4 regions of the Streptosporangium sp. NPDC000563 genome follow, and region 3 is predicted to be linked to each of the others. Evidence: riboswitches for the same ligand, from Rfam matches in the RefSeq annotation. Region 3 holds a riboswitch; each other region holds the start of a gene.
The links. Region 3 has a riboswitch for cyclic di-AMP ahead of ABT352_RS01060 (C40 family peptidase). Riboswitches for the same ligand answer to the same signal wherever they lie in the genome.

Region 1 (3,352 bases), on a different contig from region 3:
CAGGGGTGAGCCGCCGCTCACGCGACCGGGCGCCGCTCCCGGAGATCAGTACATCGAGATGTGCGGATGGTCGAAGTGGTTGGCCGTGATGCCGCCTCGGTTCGACATGAACCTCCAGCCGGAGCCGTGGTTGATGCGCTGGCGCCAGATCACGTACTTCACGCCGAGTTTGGCCTTGTTCTTGATGGCCCAGGCGGCGATCTCGTCGCCGAGCGCGAGATTGGCGGCCGTGGGCATCGCGCCACCGGCGCTCATCATGAAGTCGCAGGCACGGCCCAGAGGATGCTCGCCGCCGTCGTTGACGGCCCGGTAGCAGCCGACCGAGTACGGCAGGTTGAAGCGCCTCATGACGGCGTCGCGCATGATCCGGGTGCGGTCGGTGATGTTGTCGGCGCCGGTGGGCAGCTGCGGCGCCCAGCTGCCGTCGGCGCGACGGCCGGAACCGGTGGGGGCGAGCCGGTCGAGCTTGTTCTTCATGTCGCGGATCAGCTTCTCGGCCTTCTCGCGCTGTGCCTGCACCTCCTTGGCCTCGTCGCCGATCTCGTCGGTGAGCGTGGCGGCCGTCTCGGCCGCCCGCTTCCTGCGTTCGATGCTGTTGACGAAGCCCTCCAGGTGGGCGGCCTGCTGGGCGGTGAGCTGCTCCATCACCGCGGCGGCGCCCATGTCGCCGGAGAACATCAGCGCGGGCAGCCCTCCGCCGCTGCTCTGGTAGCGCAACTGGACGATGGAGTCGACCTCCCGCTTGGCCTCGACGTAGGTCTTCTCGGCCTTTTCCAGGTTCTGCTTGGCGACGATCTCGGCCTTCTGCGCCATCTTGAGCGACTCGCGGGTGGCCGCGTAGGTCTCGATCAGCTTGTCGACCTGCTTGCCGAGCTTGGCCAGCTCGGCGCGGAGCTTGGCCTCGGTGGGCTTGGGGTCCGCGCTTCCGGCGGTGGGGGCGCCGATGGTGAACACGACGATCGAGCTCAGGCAGAGGGCCAGAGACGCACGCCGACGGAACGTGGGGGACGGGGCCGCCACGCACTCTCCTCTCCTTACGCCTACCGGGTTAGCTGACGGGTTCGGGCTGGAGGAAGCCCTTCCACCGAAGTGGTTTCACCCCAGGTGCGGTGGTTCCCCGGCTCCCGGGCAAGGTGCCCGGGATTAGGCAAATCAGCGTTTACAGCCGATGTGGGAAGGATAGTAGTGGTAAACAGCAGGTCATGCGACCTCAAGACGAGACCAAGCGGTAATCAGTTCGTGACAACAGAGCGCAGCAGTTGTGCTGTCGCCTCGGGCGACACGTCGTTCACGAAGGCGCCCATCGCCGACTCCGACCCGGCGAGGTATTTCAGCTTGTCCGGCGCGCGGCGGATGCTGAACAGCTCCATGTGCGCGTACGACAGATCGCGGCCGGTGGAGACCGGTGCCTGGTGCCAGGCCGCGACGTACGGCATGGGCACGCCGAAGATCCCGTCGAGGCGGCGGAGCACGTCGGTGTAGAGGGGGCCGAACGCCGCGCGTTCCCCGGCGTCCAGCGCGACCAGGTCGGGGACCCTGCGGTGCGGGTAGAGGTGGACCTCCACGGGCCAGCGCGCCGCGGCGGGGACGAAGGCCGTCCAGTGCTCGTTCGAGCCCACCACCCGGATCTCGGCCGCACGCTCCGCGGCCAGGACGTCGGCGAACAGGTTGCCGCCCGTCCGCTCCCTGTGGCGCTCGGCCGCCCCGAGGGTGAGCCTGGTGCGCGGGGTCACGTAGGGGTACGCGTAGATCTGGCCGTGCGGGTGGGCCAGGGTGATGCCGATCTCCGCCCCCCGGTTCTCGAAGCAGAAGACCTGCTCCACGCCGGGCGTCGCCGACAGCTCCGCCGTACGGTCGACCCAGGCCTCCATGACCAGTTCGACCTGCTCGGGGGAGAGCCGCGAGAACGCGGAGTCGTGCTCGGAGGTGAAGCAGACCACCTCGCACCTGCCGACCCCCGGACGGACCTCGCTCAACCCTCCGATCGGCCGGTGGTCGCCCGGCTGGGCGGAGAACGAGGGGAACCGGTTCTCGAAGACCACCACCTCGTAGTCGGAGGAGGGGACCTCGGTGAGATTGCCCGGAGTCGAGGGACAGAGCGGGCACTCGTTGGCGGGGGGCAGGAAGGTGCGGCCCTGGCGGTGCCCGGCCACCGCGATCCACTCCTCGGTGAGCGGGTCGTAGCGCAGCTCGGAGGCGGCGGGACGGGGCGGCAGGTCGCGCCGGTCGGATGCCGTGCGGTCGGCGTCGTCGCGCCGGTCGAAGTAGAAAAGCTCCCGGCCGTCGGCCAGGTGGGTGATCGTACGCTTCATCGGCCGGCGATCTCGCTCTCGCGCTGGGGTTCGGTGATGATCATCTCGCCCACCGAGGCGGCGAGCTCCTCGCGGGCCTTCTCGGTCATGCCGGAGTCGGTGACCACGATGTGGGCCTCGGCCAGCTCGGCGATCGTGCTGATGCCGACCGTGCCCCACTTGGTGTGGTCGGCGAGCACCACCAGGCGGTGCGCGGAGGCGACCAGTTCGCGGTTGGTCTCGGCTTCGAGCAGGTTGGGGGTGGTGAACCCGGCGCGGGTGCTCATACCGTGCACGCCGAGGAAGAGGGTGTCGACGTGCAGGCCGCGGATCGCCGAGACCGCGACCGGACCGACCAGCGCGTCGGAGGGGGTGCGGACCCCGCCGGTCAGCACGACCGTGTGGTCGGCCCTGGGGGAGCGGTGGAAGACGTCGGCGACCCGGATCGAGTTGGTGATCACGGTCAGCTCGGGCACGTCGACGAGCTGGTGGGCGAGCGTCCAGGTCGTGGTGCCCGCGGAGAGCGCGACGGCGGTGGCCGGCCGGACGAGCCGGGCGGCATGCCGGGCGATCGTCTCCTTCTCCGCCTGCTGGCGCACCGACTTGGCGGCGAAACCCGGCTCTTCGGTCGAGCCGGGCCCGGTGGCGGTGGCGCCACCGTGGACCTTCTCCACCAGACCGCGTTCGGAGAGCACCTCAAGGTCGCGCCGGATCGTCATGTCGGACACGCCGAGCTCCCGGACGAGATCGGCGACCCTGACCCCGCCGCTGCCGCGCACCCTTTCCAGGATCGCCTGCTGTCGCTGCTGGGCGAGCATCGCCTCACTCCCCTTAATCCATCAGATTCCACCAAAATACCACGAGCAGGTGGGGGAGGTTGTTGGATTGTGGTGGCCGGCCGCTCACAGTCGATCAAGCTCCGCCGCGATGTTCGCCCTCGCCGTCCCCTCCAGATCGGCGATGTGGAAGATCACAGGAAGATCGAGCAGCGAGCGCAGCACCGTGGCCCTTCCCGCCCTGAACACGTCGTCGGGGACGAAGTCGTACTCCTCGCGCACGGC
Region 2 (3,352 bases), on a different contig from region 3:
CTTGTAGCTCCTGGACGGGTAGTTGACGCCGAGCGCCGGCTGCGTGGCGATCATGAAGGGGCGCAGATAGAGGCTGTGCCCCGGCGTGGTCGGGACCCACTCGCGGTCGGTCTGGACGAGCAGCTCCAGCGACTCGACGAACGTCTCCTCGGGCAGTTCGGGCATGGCCATCCGCAGCGCGGAGCTGTTGAAGCGGGCGGCGTTCGCCTCCGGCCGGAAGGCCACGATCGCGCCGTTCTCCTGGCGGTAGGCCTTGAGCCCTTCGAAAAGCTCCTGCGCGTAGTGGAAGACCGACGTCGCGGGGTCGAGGCTGAGCGGGCCGTACGGCATGAGCCTGGCGTCGTGCCAGCCCTCACCCTCGGTGTAGTCGATCGAGATCATGTGGTCGGTGAAGACCTGACCGAACCCGGGACTCGCCATTACCTGCTCGCGCTCTGCCGCGGTGCGAGCGTGGTCGGAGAGCTGCACGTCGAAGCTGAGCTTCTGAGCGGTGGTCATCGCACGGATCCTTCTCTTGAGGTCTGGCTTACCCTTGGGTCCATTCTGCGTCGGACCGGGTAACGGGAAACTACTCCATCCATGCCGAAAACCGGCAGTGCTGGAGAAACAAAAACGCGCCTGGCGGCTCAGGTGAGCCGCCAGGCGCGTCGGGGTCGAGGGAGGCGGCTTCCTCAGCCGGCTACTCGGGCGGTGATGTCGTCGCCGATCTCGTGGGTGGTCCGGCCGGCCCGGCCGGCCGTCCGCTCGACCAGGTCGTCGGCGACGGCCTGCTCGACCCTGGTGGCCTCGGCGGCCATACCGAGGTGGTCGAGGAGCATGGCGACCGACAGGATCGTGGCGGTCGGGTCGGCCTTGCCCTGGCCCGCGATGTCGGGGGCGCTGCCGTGAACCGGCTCGAACATGCTCGGCGCGGTGCGGTCGGGGTTGACGTTGCCGCTCGCCGCCAGGCCGATGCCGCCGGCGATCGCCGCGCCGATGTCGGTGAGGATGTCACCGAAGAGGTTGTCGGTGACGATCACGTCGAAGCGCTCCGGCTGGCTGACGAAGAACATCGAGGCCGCGTCGACGTGGCAGTAGTCGGTCTGGACCTCGGGATATTCCAGGCCGACGCGGTCGAAGGTGCGGGCCCAGAGGTCGCCGGCGTAGGTGAGCACGTTGGTCTTGTGGACCAGCGTCAGCTTTTTGCGGGGGCGGCCGAGCGCCTTGTCGAAGGCGTAACGCACGACGCGCTCGACGCCGTAGGCGGTGTTCAGCGACTCCTGGGTGGCGATCTCGTGCGGCGTGCCCCTGCGCATGACGCCACCCGCTCCGGCGTACGGGCCCTCGGTGCCCTCGCGGACGACGATCATGTCGATGTCCTCGGGGCGGGATCCGCCCAGCGGCGTCTCGACGCCGGGGAAGAGCTTGACCGGGCGCAGGTTCACGTAGTGGTCGAGCTGGAAGCGGAGCTTGAGCAGCAGGTCGCGCTCCAGGATGCCCGGGGGCACGCTGGGGTCGCCGACCGCGCCGAGCAGGATCGCGTCGTATCCGCGCAGTTCGTCGAGGACCGGGTCCGGCAGGGTCTCGCCGGTTTCGTGGTAGCGCTTGGCGCCGAGGTCGTAGGTGGTGGTCTCCACCTTCGTACCGACCGCTTCGAGGACCTTCAGCCCTTCGGCGACGACCTCGACTCCGATTCCGTCCCCGGGGATGACCGCCAGGCGAATGTTACGCGAATCCATGCAGGCACCTTACCGGTCCGTCTCGGCGATTGAACACCGGTCTCATTCTGCGGACGTGTTCGCACGACAGACCCTCTGATCGTTTTGTCCTTTTTTGCTCCCTATTGACCGTTTAGGGAGGTTTCGTTATGGTCCTCCCATTCACATCACTGCCTAATCCGTACGGGCCATCCCCTTACCGGGCCCGCACGGAGCCGGGGAACCACTCTTTACGGGATCTACCGCACCCCCGAGAACACCGCCCCTCCCCCGGAGCGCGTTCCCGGTCGTCATCAGGCGGATCCCTTGGGGCGAATCAGCGCGTTCTCGCGCCGTAGGGCGGCCTCCACGCCCGAGCCCGACAGCTCACCCGGCCGGCCTTATGGAAGGAATCATCCTGTCCGGCACAGTTCTCCCCCGCGTCCTGTCCATCTCCGCCTCCCTGATCCTCGCCGGCGCCGCGGTGTGCGCGACCTCGACCGCCGCCCTGGCCGCCTCCCCGCCCCCCGCCCCCGGGCCCGCGGCGCTCAAAACCCCCACGCTGAAGGAAACGCTGAAGGCGATGGACGTCAGGCCCGCCTGGCAGAAGGCCGTGCAGTGGGCCATGTCCAAGCGCGGAACGCCCTACGTCTGGGGCGGCACCGGCAACGGCGGCTTCGACTGCTCCGGCCTGATGCTCCGCGCCTACGGCGCCGCCGGGATCAAACTCCCCCGCGTCACCTACGACCAGTACGCCGCCTTCTCCAAGAAGATCGCCTGGAAGGACCTCAGAGCCGGTGACCTGGCCTTCTTCAGCGGCCTCGGCCACGTCGGCATGATCACAAAGCCCGGCTACATGGTTCACGCCCCGCAAAGCGGCGACGTCGTCAAGGAGGAGAAGCTCAGCTCCTGGCGCCGCGCCTCCTTCGTCGGCGCGGTCCGCCCCGACCCGCAGGGGGTCCAGCTCGCCAAGCGGGTCGAGCTCGCGACCGAAGTCGTGCCCGGCGGATGAGACACGCCGGCGGATCGCCGCCGGGAGGCCGTGGAGGCCCCGGTGGCGGCGAGAACGGGTTCAGCGGGTGGGGGCACCACCGTTGTCCCTGCGGTCCAGAGCGGTCTGGAGCGCGTCGGTGGCCTCGTCCTCTGTCTCCTCGGGACGGTTCCAGGGATACATGTCGTACATGGCGAATCTCGTCTCGGTCGCACGCGAGCAAGGAAGGTGGTCAAGTCTCCGGTCGGGACTCCGACCAGGCCTGATGTCGAGGGTCCGGATCACGGACCGGCGACGGGGGCTTGGAGCCGGCAAGCGCCACGACACCGCGGCGAGTCGCCGGCCTGCCCCTGTCAGGCCTCGCCGCGGCAGGTAGGAATTACGAGAACCTGGCGCATTTCATTCCAGGCTACCTGCCCACGGAAACGCCGTCTCGCCCGGCGTACACACTTCTCACATGCTGAGACGAGATGTGGCCGCCGCCCCGGTCATCGGGGCGGCGGCCACATCGGTGGACCACGGCCGTGTTTCCCGTACGTCCCCCGATCGGTCCTGGGTGATCGCATGTCGTCCTGGATCGGGAAGGGCCACCGACCCGCGACGACGCGGCACGCGCGGGAAACGGGGCTAGTCGGCCAGGTCGGCCGAGCGGCCGCTGTCGGCGCCGATCTCCGCGCCGATCTGG
Region 3 (3,352 bases):
GGGATCATCCTGTGGATACGGCGGCTGTCCGGTGCTCACCGCGTCACCTCACTTAGACTGCGCATGTGGCAAATGTCAGACGCACATGCTTGCTGCTGCACAAGGTATCGACATAGGTATCGACAGTCACCTTTCCGATCAGTCAGCTCTAAAGTCATCACAGTCGGGCTCACGTGTCAGGTGGAGCAACATCCGGGTGTTTCCCAAGGTGTTGGGCTTGACGTGCTCCAGATCGAGAAACTCCGCCACGCCCTCGTCGTAGGAGGCGAGAAGCTCCGCGTAGACCGCGGGGGCGACGGGCGTGCCCTGGATCTCGCGGAAACCGTGCCTGGCGAAGAAGTCGACCTCGAAGGTGAGACAGAAGACCCGGCGCAGGCCCAGCTCCGCGGCCGTGCGAATGAGGGCGGAGACGATCCGGTGGCCGATTCCCATCCCGCGACGGGTCGGATCGACGGCCACGGTGCGGATCTCGGCCAGATCCTCCCAGAGGACGTGGAGAGCCCCGCAGCCGATGACCGCCCCCTCGGCGTCGGTGGCGACCCAGAACTCCTGAACGTCCTCGTACAGGGTGACGGTGGCCTTCTCCAGCAGGCGGGGGCCGACGCCGCCGTAGGTGTCGACGAGCCGCCTGATCGCGCGGACGTCCGGGGTCCGGGCACGACGGACCGAGACCTCGGCGACCTCGGCGGCCTTGGCGATCTCCGCGACCTCGGCCGCCTCGGGCAGGGGCGGGTCAGGCTCCGCCCCCTCGGGTCCCGCGCGTCGCTCCCCGCCGCCCGGGGTGCGCACGACCGGCACGGGAGAATGCTCAGCAAGCTGCTCCATGACCGTTCAGCGTACGTCCTCACCGGTCTTCAATTACGGCTCCTCCTTAACTCGCGGCACACCCCCCTCACATGACCGCCGGTAATCGCTTTACCACACTGGGCGCGCGGCATCTCACGTGTGCCACAACTCACCTTTGGTACGGTCCCGGACCTGGGAAGACCTTCCCCACACCCCCCGCCGGGGAGGTAAAGGCAGCGTAATGGCCATGTTGATCATATTGACATGTGATCTTTCCGTGACACTTCAGTTGCGGAACCTCCACTGAATTCGCAGTTCTGGTTGAGCAGGAACCACGGGTGCACTAATCTCCGTGCTCGATGTCAGAGACGTAAAAGCCTGACCCGCCGAATCCCTCACCACGGGGAACCGGGGACCCACCACGTCCTTGGGGGTGAATCCGAGTGCCAACGGCGCACTCGGTAGGGCTGCCTCCGGCCCGAACCCGTCAGCTAACCCGGTAGGCGGCCGAGGAGAGGAGCCCGTTGGTGAAGCGCGAGCGCGACCGCGGAGGAAAGAACGCGGGCGACGACGCCCGCCGTCGAGAACGCGCGCCGCGCGGGCTGCGCCGCCGCATGGCGGTGATCGGCCTGGCATTCGCCACCCTCACTCTCGGCACACCGACGGTCGCGGCCACCGCCGACCCCGAACCCAGCCTCCAGCAGCTGGCCAAGCAGGCCGAGAAACTGCACGAGGAGATCGGCGTCCTCGCCGAGCGGTACAACGGCGAGCGGGTCAAGCTCAGGCAGGCCCAGCGGGCCGCGGAGAGCGCCGAGAAGATCCTCGCGTCGAGCGAGTCGGAGCTGGCCTCCCGTCGCACCAAGGCCACCCTCCTGGCGCAGAGCACCTACATGTCGGGCGGCCTGAACTCCGGACTCGCCTTCACACAGGCGACGGACCCCGACACCTTCCTCGATCAGGCCACCACCAACTACGCGCTCCAGCAGCAGCAGAGCGAGGAGGTCGCCCAGGTCGCCCGGGCGATCGAGGCCGCCGAGCGGGCGAAGGCCGGCGCCAAGGCGAGGACGGCGGAGGTCAAGAAGCTCCTGGCGGAGATCGACGGCAACCGGACCAAGATCGAGCGTCTGGTCGCGCGGGTCGAGAGCGACCTGTTCAGCGAGGTGCGTGCCAGGGCCGTCGGCAACAGGGGCGCCCGGGTGAAGACCAACGTGCCCATCGTGGGCAGCGGCAAGGCCGCGGAGGCGACCCGCTGGGCGCTCACCCAGCAGCTCAAGCCGTACGTCTGGGGCGCCGAGGGTCCCAACTCCTTCGACTGCTCCGGGCTGGTCATGTGGGCCTACCAGAAGGTCGGCATCAGCCTGCCGCACTACACCGGCGACCAGTGGACCGCCGGCACCCACGTCTCCAGGAAAGAGCTGCGCCCCGGAGACCTGGTCTTCTTCTACAGCGACCTGCACCATGTCGGGATCTACATCGGCGCGGGCCTGATGGTCCACGCGCCCCGGACGGGTGACGTCGTCCACATCACCACGATCGACAACCGGCCCTTCGTCGGAGGCGTCCGCATCGCCGCCTGAGCGTGCCCCGCCCTGTCCTGCCCGCACGCGTGCCCGGCCCGACCTGCCGGGCACGCGTGCGGTGCCGTGTCAGATCAGACGACGGCGTGCGGCCCAGGCGACGGCCTCGATCGCCGTGGCGACACCGATGCGGTCGCAGATGCCTCTCAGCCTGCGCCTGACGGTCCGCCCGCTGATGTCGAGGCGACGCCCCACCCGATCGACCGTGACACCCTTGGCGAGCTCAGCCAGCAGCACGAGATCGTCATCGCTGAGACCGATATCGCTCATGCCCAGGGGGCTGTCGCCATGGCGTGAATCCACTTCTGGATATGCCATCAAGAGTCACTCCCCCCACTCTGGAAACCGGGTGCGAGACGCCGGAAATGAATACCGTCCGCCAGGAACGGTAAACGCCTTGTTCAAAGGTCGTCAAGTTCCGCTCTTCATAGCGCGCGTCCAGTATTGACATAGTAGGCGCTACATGAAGTACTCATGATATGTCAGTGCCTTTGCGGCTATGTCATGACCCATCCCGAGCACGAGCCGGCAGGTACACCTGGCTGCGGTGATCGAAGTCCTGGCAGAACAAGGTTTCGCGGGAGCCCTCGCCCCGCCGGGCACGCCGGAGCGGGCCCTCCGGAGATCCGGACTGCCCGCATTTCCCGGCAAAAACCGATCTCTTCCCGATAGTCTTCGGCGACCATCACCATCCGCCACCTTGACGACACACCGCGAAAAAGACGGAAATATAGGGGTTGAGGAAGCAACTTCGCGGCATTCGCGAAGTATCACGCGATGGCGGTAGGCCGCGAAAGCGATATTGGACGTGCTGGAAATGGATTTCTGATCCGCACGGAAAGGCGTCCGGCATTATGGGGGACCATGGGTGCGACGACCGTTTCCAGCCCTCCGCTCTCGTCCCGCCCGTCCCGTCCGTCTCGTCGACGGCCCCGCGGCACTTACGGCGGTCTCACCGCGCCACCACATGAAAACGGCGCCGGCCCCGG
Region 4 (3,352 bases), on a different contig from region 3:
CCAGGCAGGGCAGCCCATGGTCGCGAAGGCGCCCTTCTTGATCGCGGCGTTCCACGGCGGGGTGAACGAGGCGAGCTTGGCGGTCAGACCGGCCTCGCTGAAGTCCTTCACCGTGTCGAAGGAGGTCTTGATGGCCGGGTTGCTCTCGATGATGAGCTGGTTGTTCTTGTCGAAGTAGGCGACGTTGCCGTTCTTCGGCGCCTCCTGCGACAGGATCACGTTGTAGAGCGTGTTCGGGCCGTCGAGGAACTTGGGATCGGTCTTGCCGGGGTTGGCGGCCTTGAACTTCTCACCGATCGCCTTGAAGGCGTTCCAGTCCGGCCAGAGCTTGCCGACCTCCTCGCGGTCGGTGGGCAGGCCCGCCTTCTCGAACAGGTCCTTGCGGTAGCACATGGTCATGCCACCGATGTCGGTGCCCAGGGCGAAGAGCTTGTTGTCGGCGTTGATGCCGTTGTCCCACTTCGCTGCGGGGAAGTCGGCCTTACGGCTGTCCAGCCCGTACTCGGCGAGGTCGGTGAAGAACTGCGGGCGGGCCTTCATGAGACCCATCGCGCCCTCGTCCAGGGCGATGATGTCGGCCGCGCCGCTGCCCGCCTGCAGGCGCTGGAGCAGCTGCGGAAGATAGACGTCCTCGAAACGGTCGGTCAGGTTCTGGTACTTGACCTGGATGTTCGGGTTCGCCGCGTTCCACGTCTCCACGGCCTTGTCGTAGCCGAAGTTCTCACCGCCACCGAAGGTGTGCACGGTGATGGTTACCGGCTCGGCCGGGGCGGAGGAACCGCCCTCCGCGGCGGGTGCCGCCGGCTCGCTGGAGCTGCATGACGTGATGGCCAGGGCGGTGGCCGCCATGACCGCGACGGCGGCGAGCTTGCCGTGTCGCTTGTTGTTCAACATTCCGGACCCCTCTCAGGTGGTCGCCCGAACTTCATTGGGAGGCGACATCGCGGACCGGTCCCCGACAAACGCGGTCGTCGCGACGAGATCGTTCCTCAATGTGCTTTTGGGAGCGCTCCCACGAAGAGTGGACGATGGGCAACCAGGACGTCAATATGCCGAAACTCAACCGTTACATCCAGCCGCTTTAGGTGGGACTTTTGGTGTGAAAAGTCGACATACCTCCCACAAGGGTGATTGGGAGCGCTCCCACCTCACGGGCATACCAGTTGGGGCATTTCGTGGCCGTGCGGGGCTCGCGGAGGGGAGAGAGGGGGGCGGGCGGGGTGGAATATGGAATATCGTCAGGGGCACCGCTCGAACGAGCGGCGCCCCTGGGAGTGTGATGACCGGTCCGCGTTCACCGGCGGGGGGCCGGGGCGGCCGGAGGTCAGTCCGAGTAGACCGGGTAGCCGTAACCGACGACCTGGGAGACGGGCCTGACGCGCTCCTCGACGGCGCCGTTGCCGGTGTTGCCCTCGATCGTGGTGATCGTGCCGTTCCCGTTGTCCTTCTTCACGAAGCCGACGTGGTCGATGCCCTCGATGCTCTTGCCGCCGGCCCAGTCGAAGTAGACGACGGCGCCGGGAGTGGGGACGGTGCCCCAGTGTCCGTTGTTCTTGAACCACTTGGCGTGGGCGACGGTGTAGGCGTCCCAGCCCATCGTGGGGCGGATGCCGGCCGTCTCGCCGACCCAGGAGACGAACATCGCGCACCAGGGGGCGTTGGCGTACTCGTACACGCTCTTGCCGCCGTCGCGGGCCATGGTCTCCTTGGCGCGAGGGCTCGAAACGTACCAGGACTGGAACTTGGTTCCACCACCCTGGGCGTTCTCGCGGACACCGATCTGCTTGGAGGCGATGTCCAGGATCTGTGCGGCGGAGACCTTGGGAAGGCCTTCGGCGATGACCTGCAGGGAGGTCTTCGCGGCCCCGGCGTCCTGCGCGCGGGTGTCGGCGGGCGGTGCGTTCACGACGCCGTGGCCGTCGGCCAGAGCCGCGCCGGTGGTGCCCGTCGCGAGGACGGCGCAGGCGCCCAGGACGGCGCAGACGGCGCGGGGGGTGGAGGTGAGGCGATGCTTGGTCATGCGGGGGTTCGACTCCTTGCTTCGCTTCCATACCGCCTACCGGGTTAGCTGACGGGTTCGGGCTGGGAAGTGCCCTACGACGCATGAGTGCGTTGATTCACCCCAGGAACGTGGTTCCCCGGTTCCGCAGACTTCGCGGATTCGGCGGCCGTGCTCACCGACGGCGGAAGGTTCCGCCGGGTGGAGCGCGGTCGGGCAATGTGACGGCAATGCACAGATCTGTATAGACCTAGACAATTGCCATGAACAGGACGAACGTACGACAACACGGCAGACGATTACAAGTGGGACACATTGCTCTGACTTGGTAATACGTCCTAAATGAGGGGGTACGGCGGGGTGCCGCCTGGAGGGGAAGAGGGGAGTCGATCACGCCCCTCCGGCGCCGGGCGCACCTTCCTCCGGGGATGGAGGGGCGTCCGGGATCCCCCGCGTTCACGGCGATCCGGGTTTTCCCGACCCGCTCGCGAGGCGTCGGCCAGGTTGTGCTACCGCGCGTGGGGGGACCCTCCGTCGAAGATCGTATAGTCACCATTTTTTAGAACAAGTATTCGATGGTAAAAAGTATGCGGATGGTAGGAGTTCTCCCATGGAAGTGCCTGAGAGCGCGCACGGGGCCCGGCGGCTCACGACCATGTCCGAGGAGGTTCTCGCGGCCTCCAGGTGATCGGGGTCCACGGCCGGCGCCTCCCCGCCCGGCCCGCGACGATGAATCATCGTGGCCCCGCCGACGCCGGCCCGCCCGACGGACATCCGGTCGCATCCGATCTCGGACGGTGGCGGCGGAGAGGTAAAGACCAGAGAGATCATCTGCAATCTCGCGTGGTCGGCTGTTCACCCGCAGTTCCCTGCTCCTTAAGGCCACCGGGTTAGGTTGTGCCAGTCGTGAACGGGTCATCGCCCGGCGTGGAGGACGGTCGAGACCACGCGCGGGAGCAGGATTCGGCCATCGCCTGGGTGGAATCCCCGCTGCAGATGCTCTGCGCGGTGGAGGCCCACCACGCCGGGCTGCTCGGCGCCCGCAGCCATCTCGTACCCCGGGCGAAACTCCGCCCGCTGGCCGTGACAGGCCGCGAACTCGGCCGCCTCACCCTGCCGAGAGGGCTTGAGCTCACCCCGGCGCGCCCGGACATGCCCAGGCCGCGCCGGGGGGAGACCTGGGCGGTGGGCGACGCCTTCTCCGGCAAGGTCCAGTTCCGCTGGCTCACCGCGTCCCCCGGCCGGATCGTGATCGTCGACGACGGGCTCGCCACCATCAGGCTCCTGGAACTGCTCACCGGCAGGACGGGAACGCCCCTGCTGAGGGCGAGGGGGAAGGCGGGGAGGCTCAGG

Region 1: it holds a riboswitch for cyclic di-AMP, as region 3 does, so the genes downstream of both, ABT352_RS36020 (coiled-coil domain-containing protein) here and ABT352_RS01060 (C40 family peptidase) in region 3, are expected to answer to the same signal.
Region 2: it holds a riboswitch for cyclic di-AMP, as region 3 does, so the genes downstream of both, ABT352_RS26480 (C40 family peptidase) here and ABT352_RS01060 (C40 family peptidase) in region 3, are expected to answer to the same signal.
Region 4: it holds a riboswitch for cyclic di-AMP, as region 3 does, so the genes downstream of both, ABT352_RS08540 (CHAP domain-containing protein) here and ABT352_RS01060 (C40 family peptidase) in region 3, are expected to answer to the same signal.

What each region holds. Positions count from the first base shown of each region.
Region 1 covers NZ_JBEPDA010000028.1:65,651-69,002, forward strand. The annotation lists gene ABT352_RS36015 (nuclear transport factor 2 family protein) at 1-9, shown strand, start outside; gene ABT352_RS36020 (coiled-coil domain-containing protein) at 46-1,020, opposite strand; cyclic di-AMP (ydaO/yuaA leader) riboswitch at 1,024-1,160, opposite strand; gene galT (galactose-1-phosphate uridylyltransferase) at 1,233-2,312, opposite strand; gene ABT352_RS36030 (DeoR/GlpR family DNA-binding transcription regulator) at 2,309-3,109, opposite strand; gene ABT352_RS36035 (HD domain-containing protein) at 3,194-3,352, opposite strand, start outside.
Region 2 covers NZ_JBEPDA010000013.1:183,771-187,122, reverse strand. The annotation lists gene ABT352_RS26490 (branched-chain amino acid aminotransferase) at 1-498, opposite strand, end outside; gene ABT352_RS26485 (3-isopropylmalate dehydrogenase) at 672-1,718, opposite strand; cyclic di-AMP (ydaO/yuaA leader) riboswitch at 1,859-2,092, shown strand; gene ABT352_RS26480 (C40 family peptidase) at 2,080-2,688, shown strand; gene serA (phosphoglycerate dehydrogenase) at 3,295-3,352, opposite strand, start outside.
Region 3 covers NZ_JBEPDA010000001.1:215,575-218,926, forward strand. The annotation lists gene ABT352_RS01055 (amino-acid N-acetyltransferase) at 139-699, opposite strand; cyclic di-AMP (ydaO/yuaA leader) riboswitch at 1,161-1,308, shown strand; gene ABT352_RS01060 (C40 family peptidase) at 1,314-2,363, shown strand; gene ABT352_RS01065 (helix-turn-helix domain-containing protein) at 2,433-2,633, opposite strand.
Region 4 covers NZ_JBEPDA010000002.1:26,183-29,534, reverse strand. The annotation lists gene ABT352_RS08545 (ABC transporter substrate-binding protein) at 1-894, opposite strand, end outside; gene ABT352_RS08540 (CHAP domain-containing protein) at 1,325-2,020, opposite strand; cyclic di-AMP (ydaO/yuaA leader) riboswitch at 2,039-2,177, opposite strand; gene ABT352_RS08535 (hypothetical protein) at 2,906-3,352, shown strand, end outside.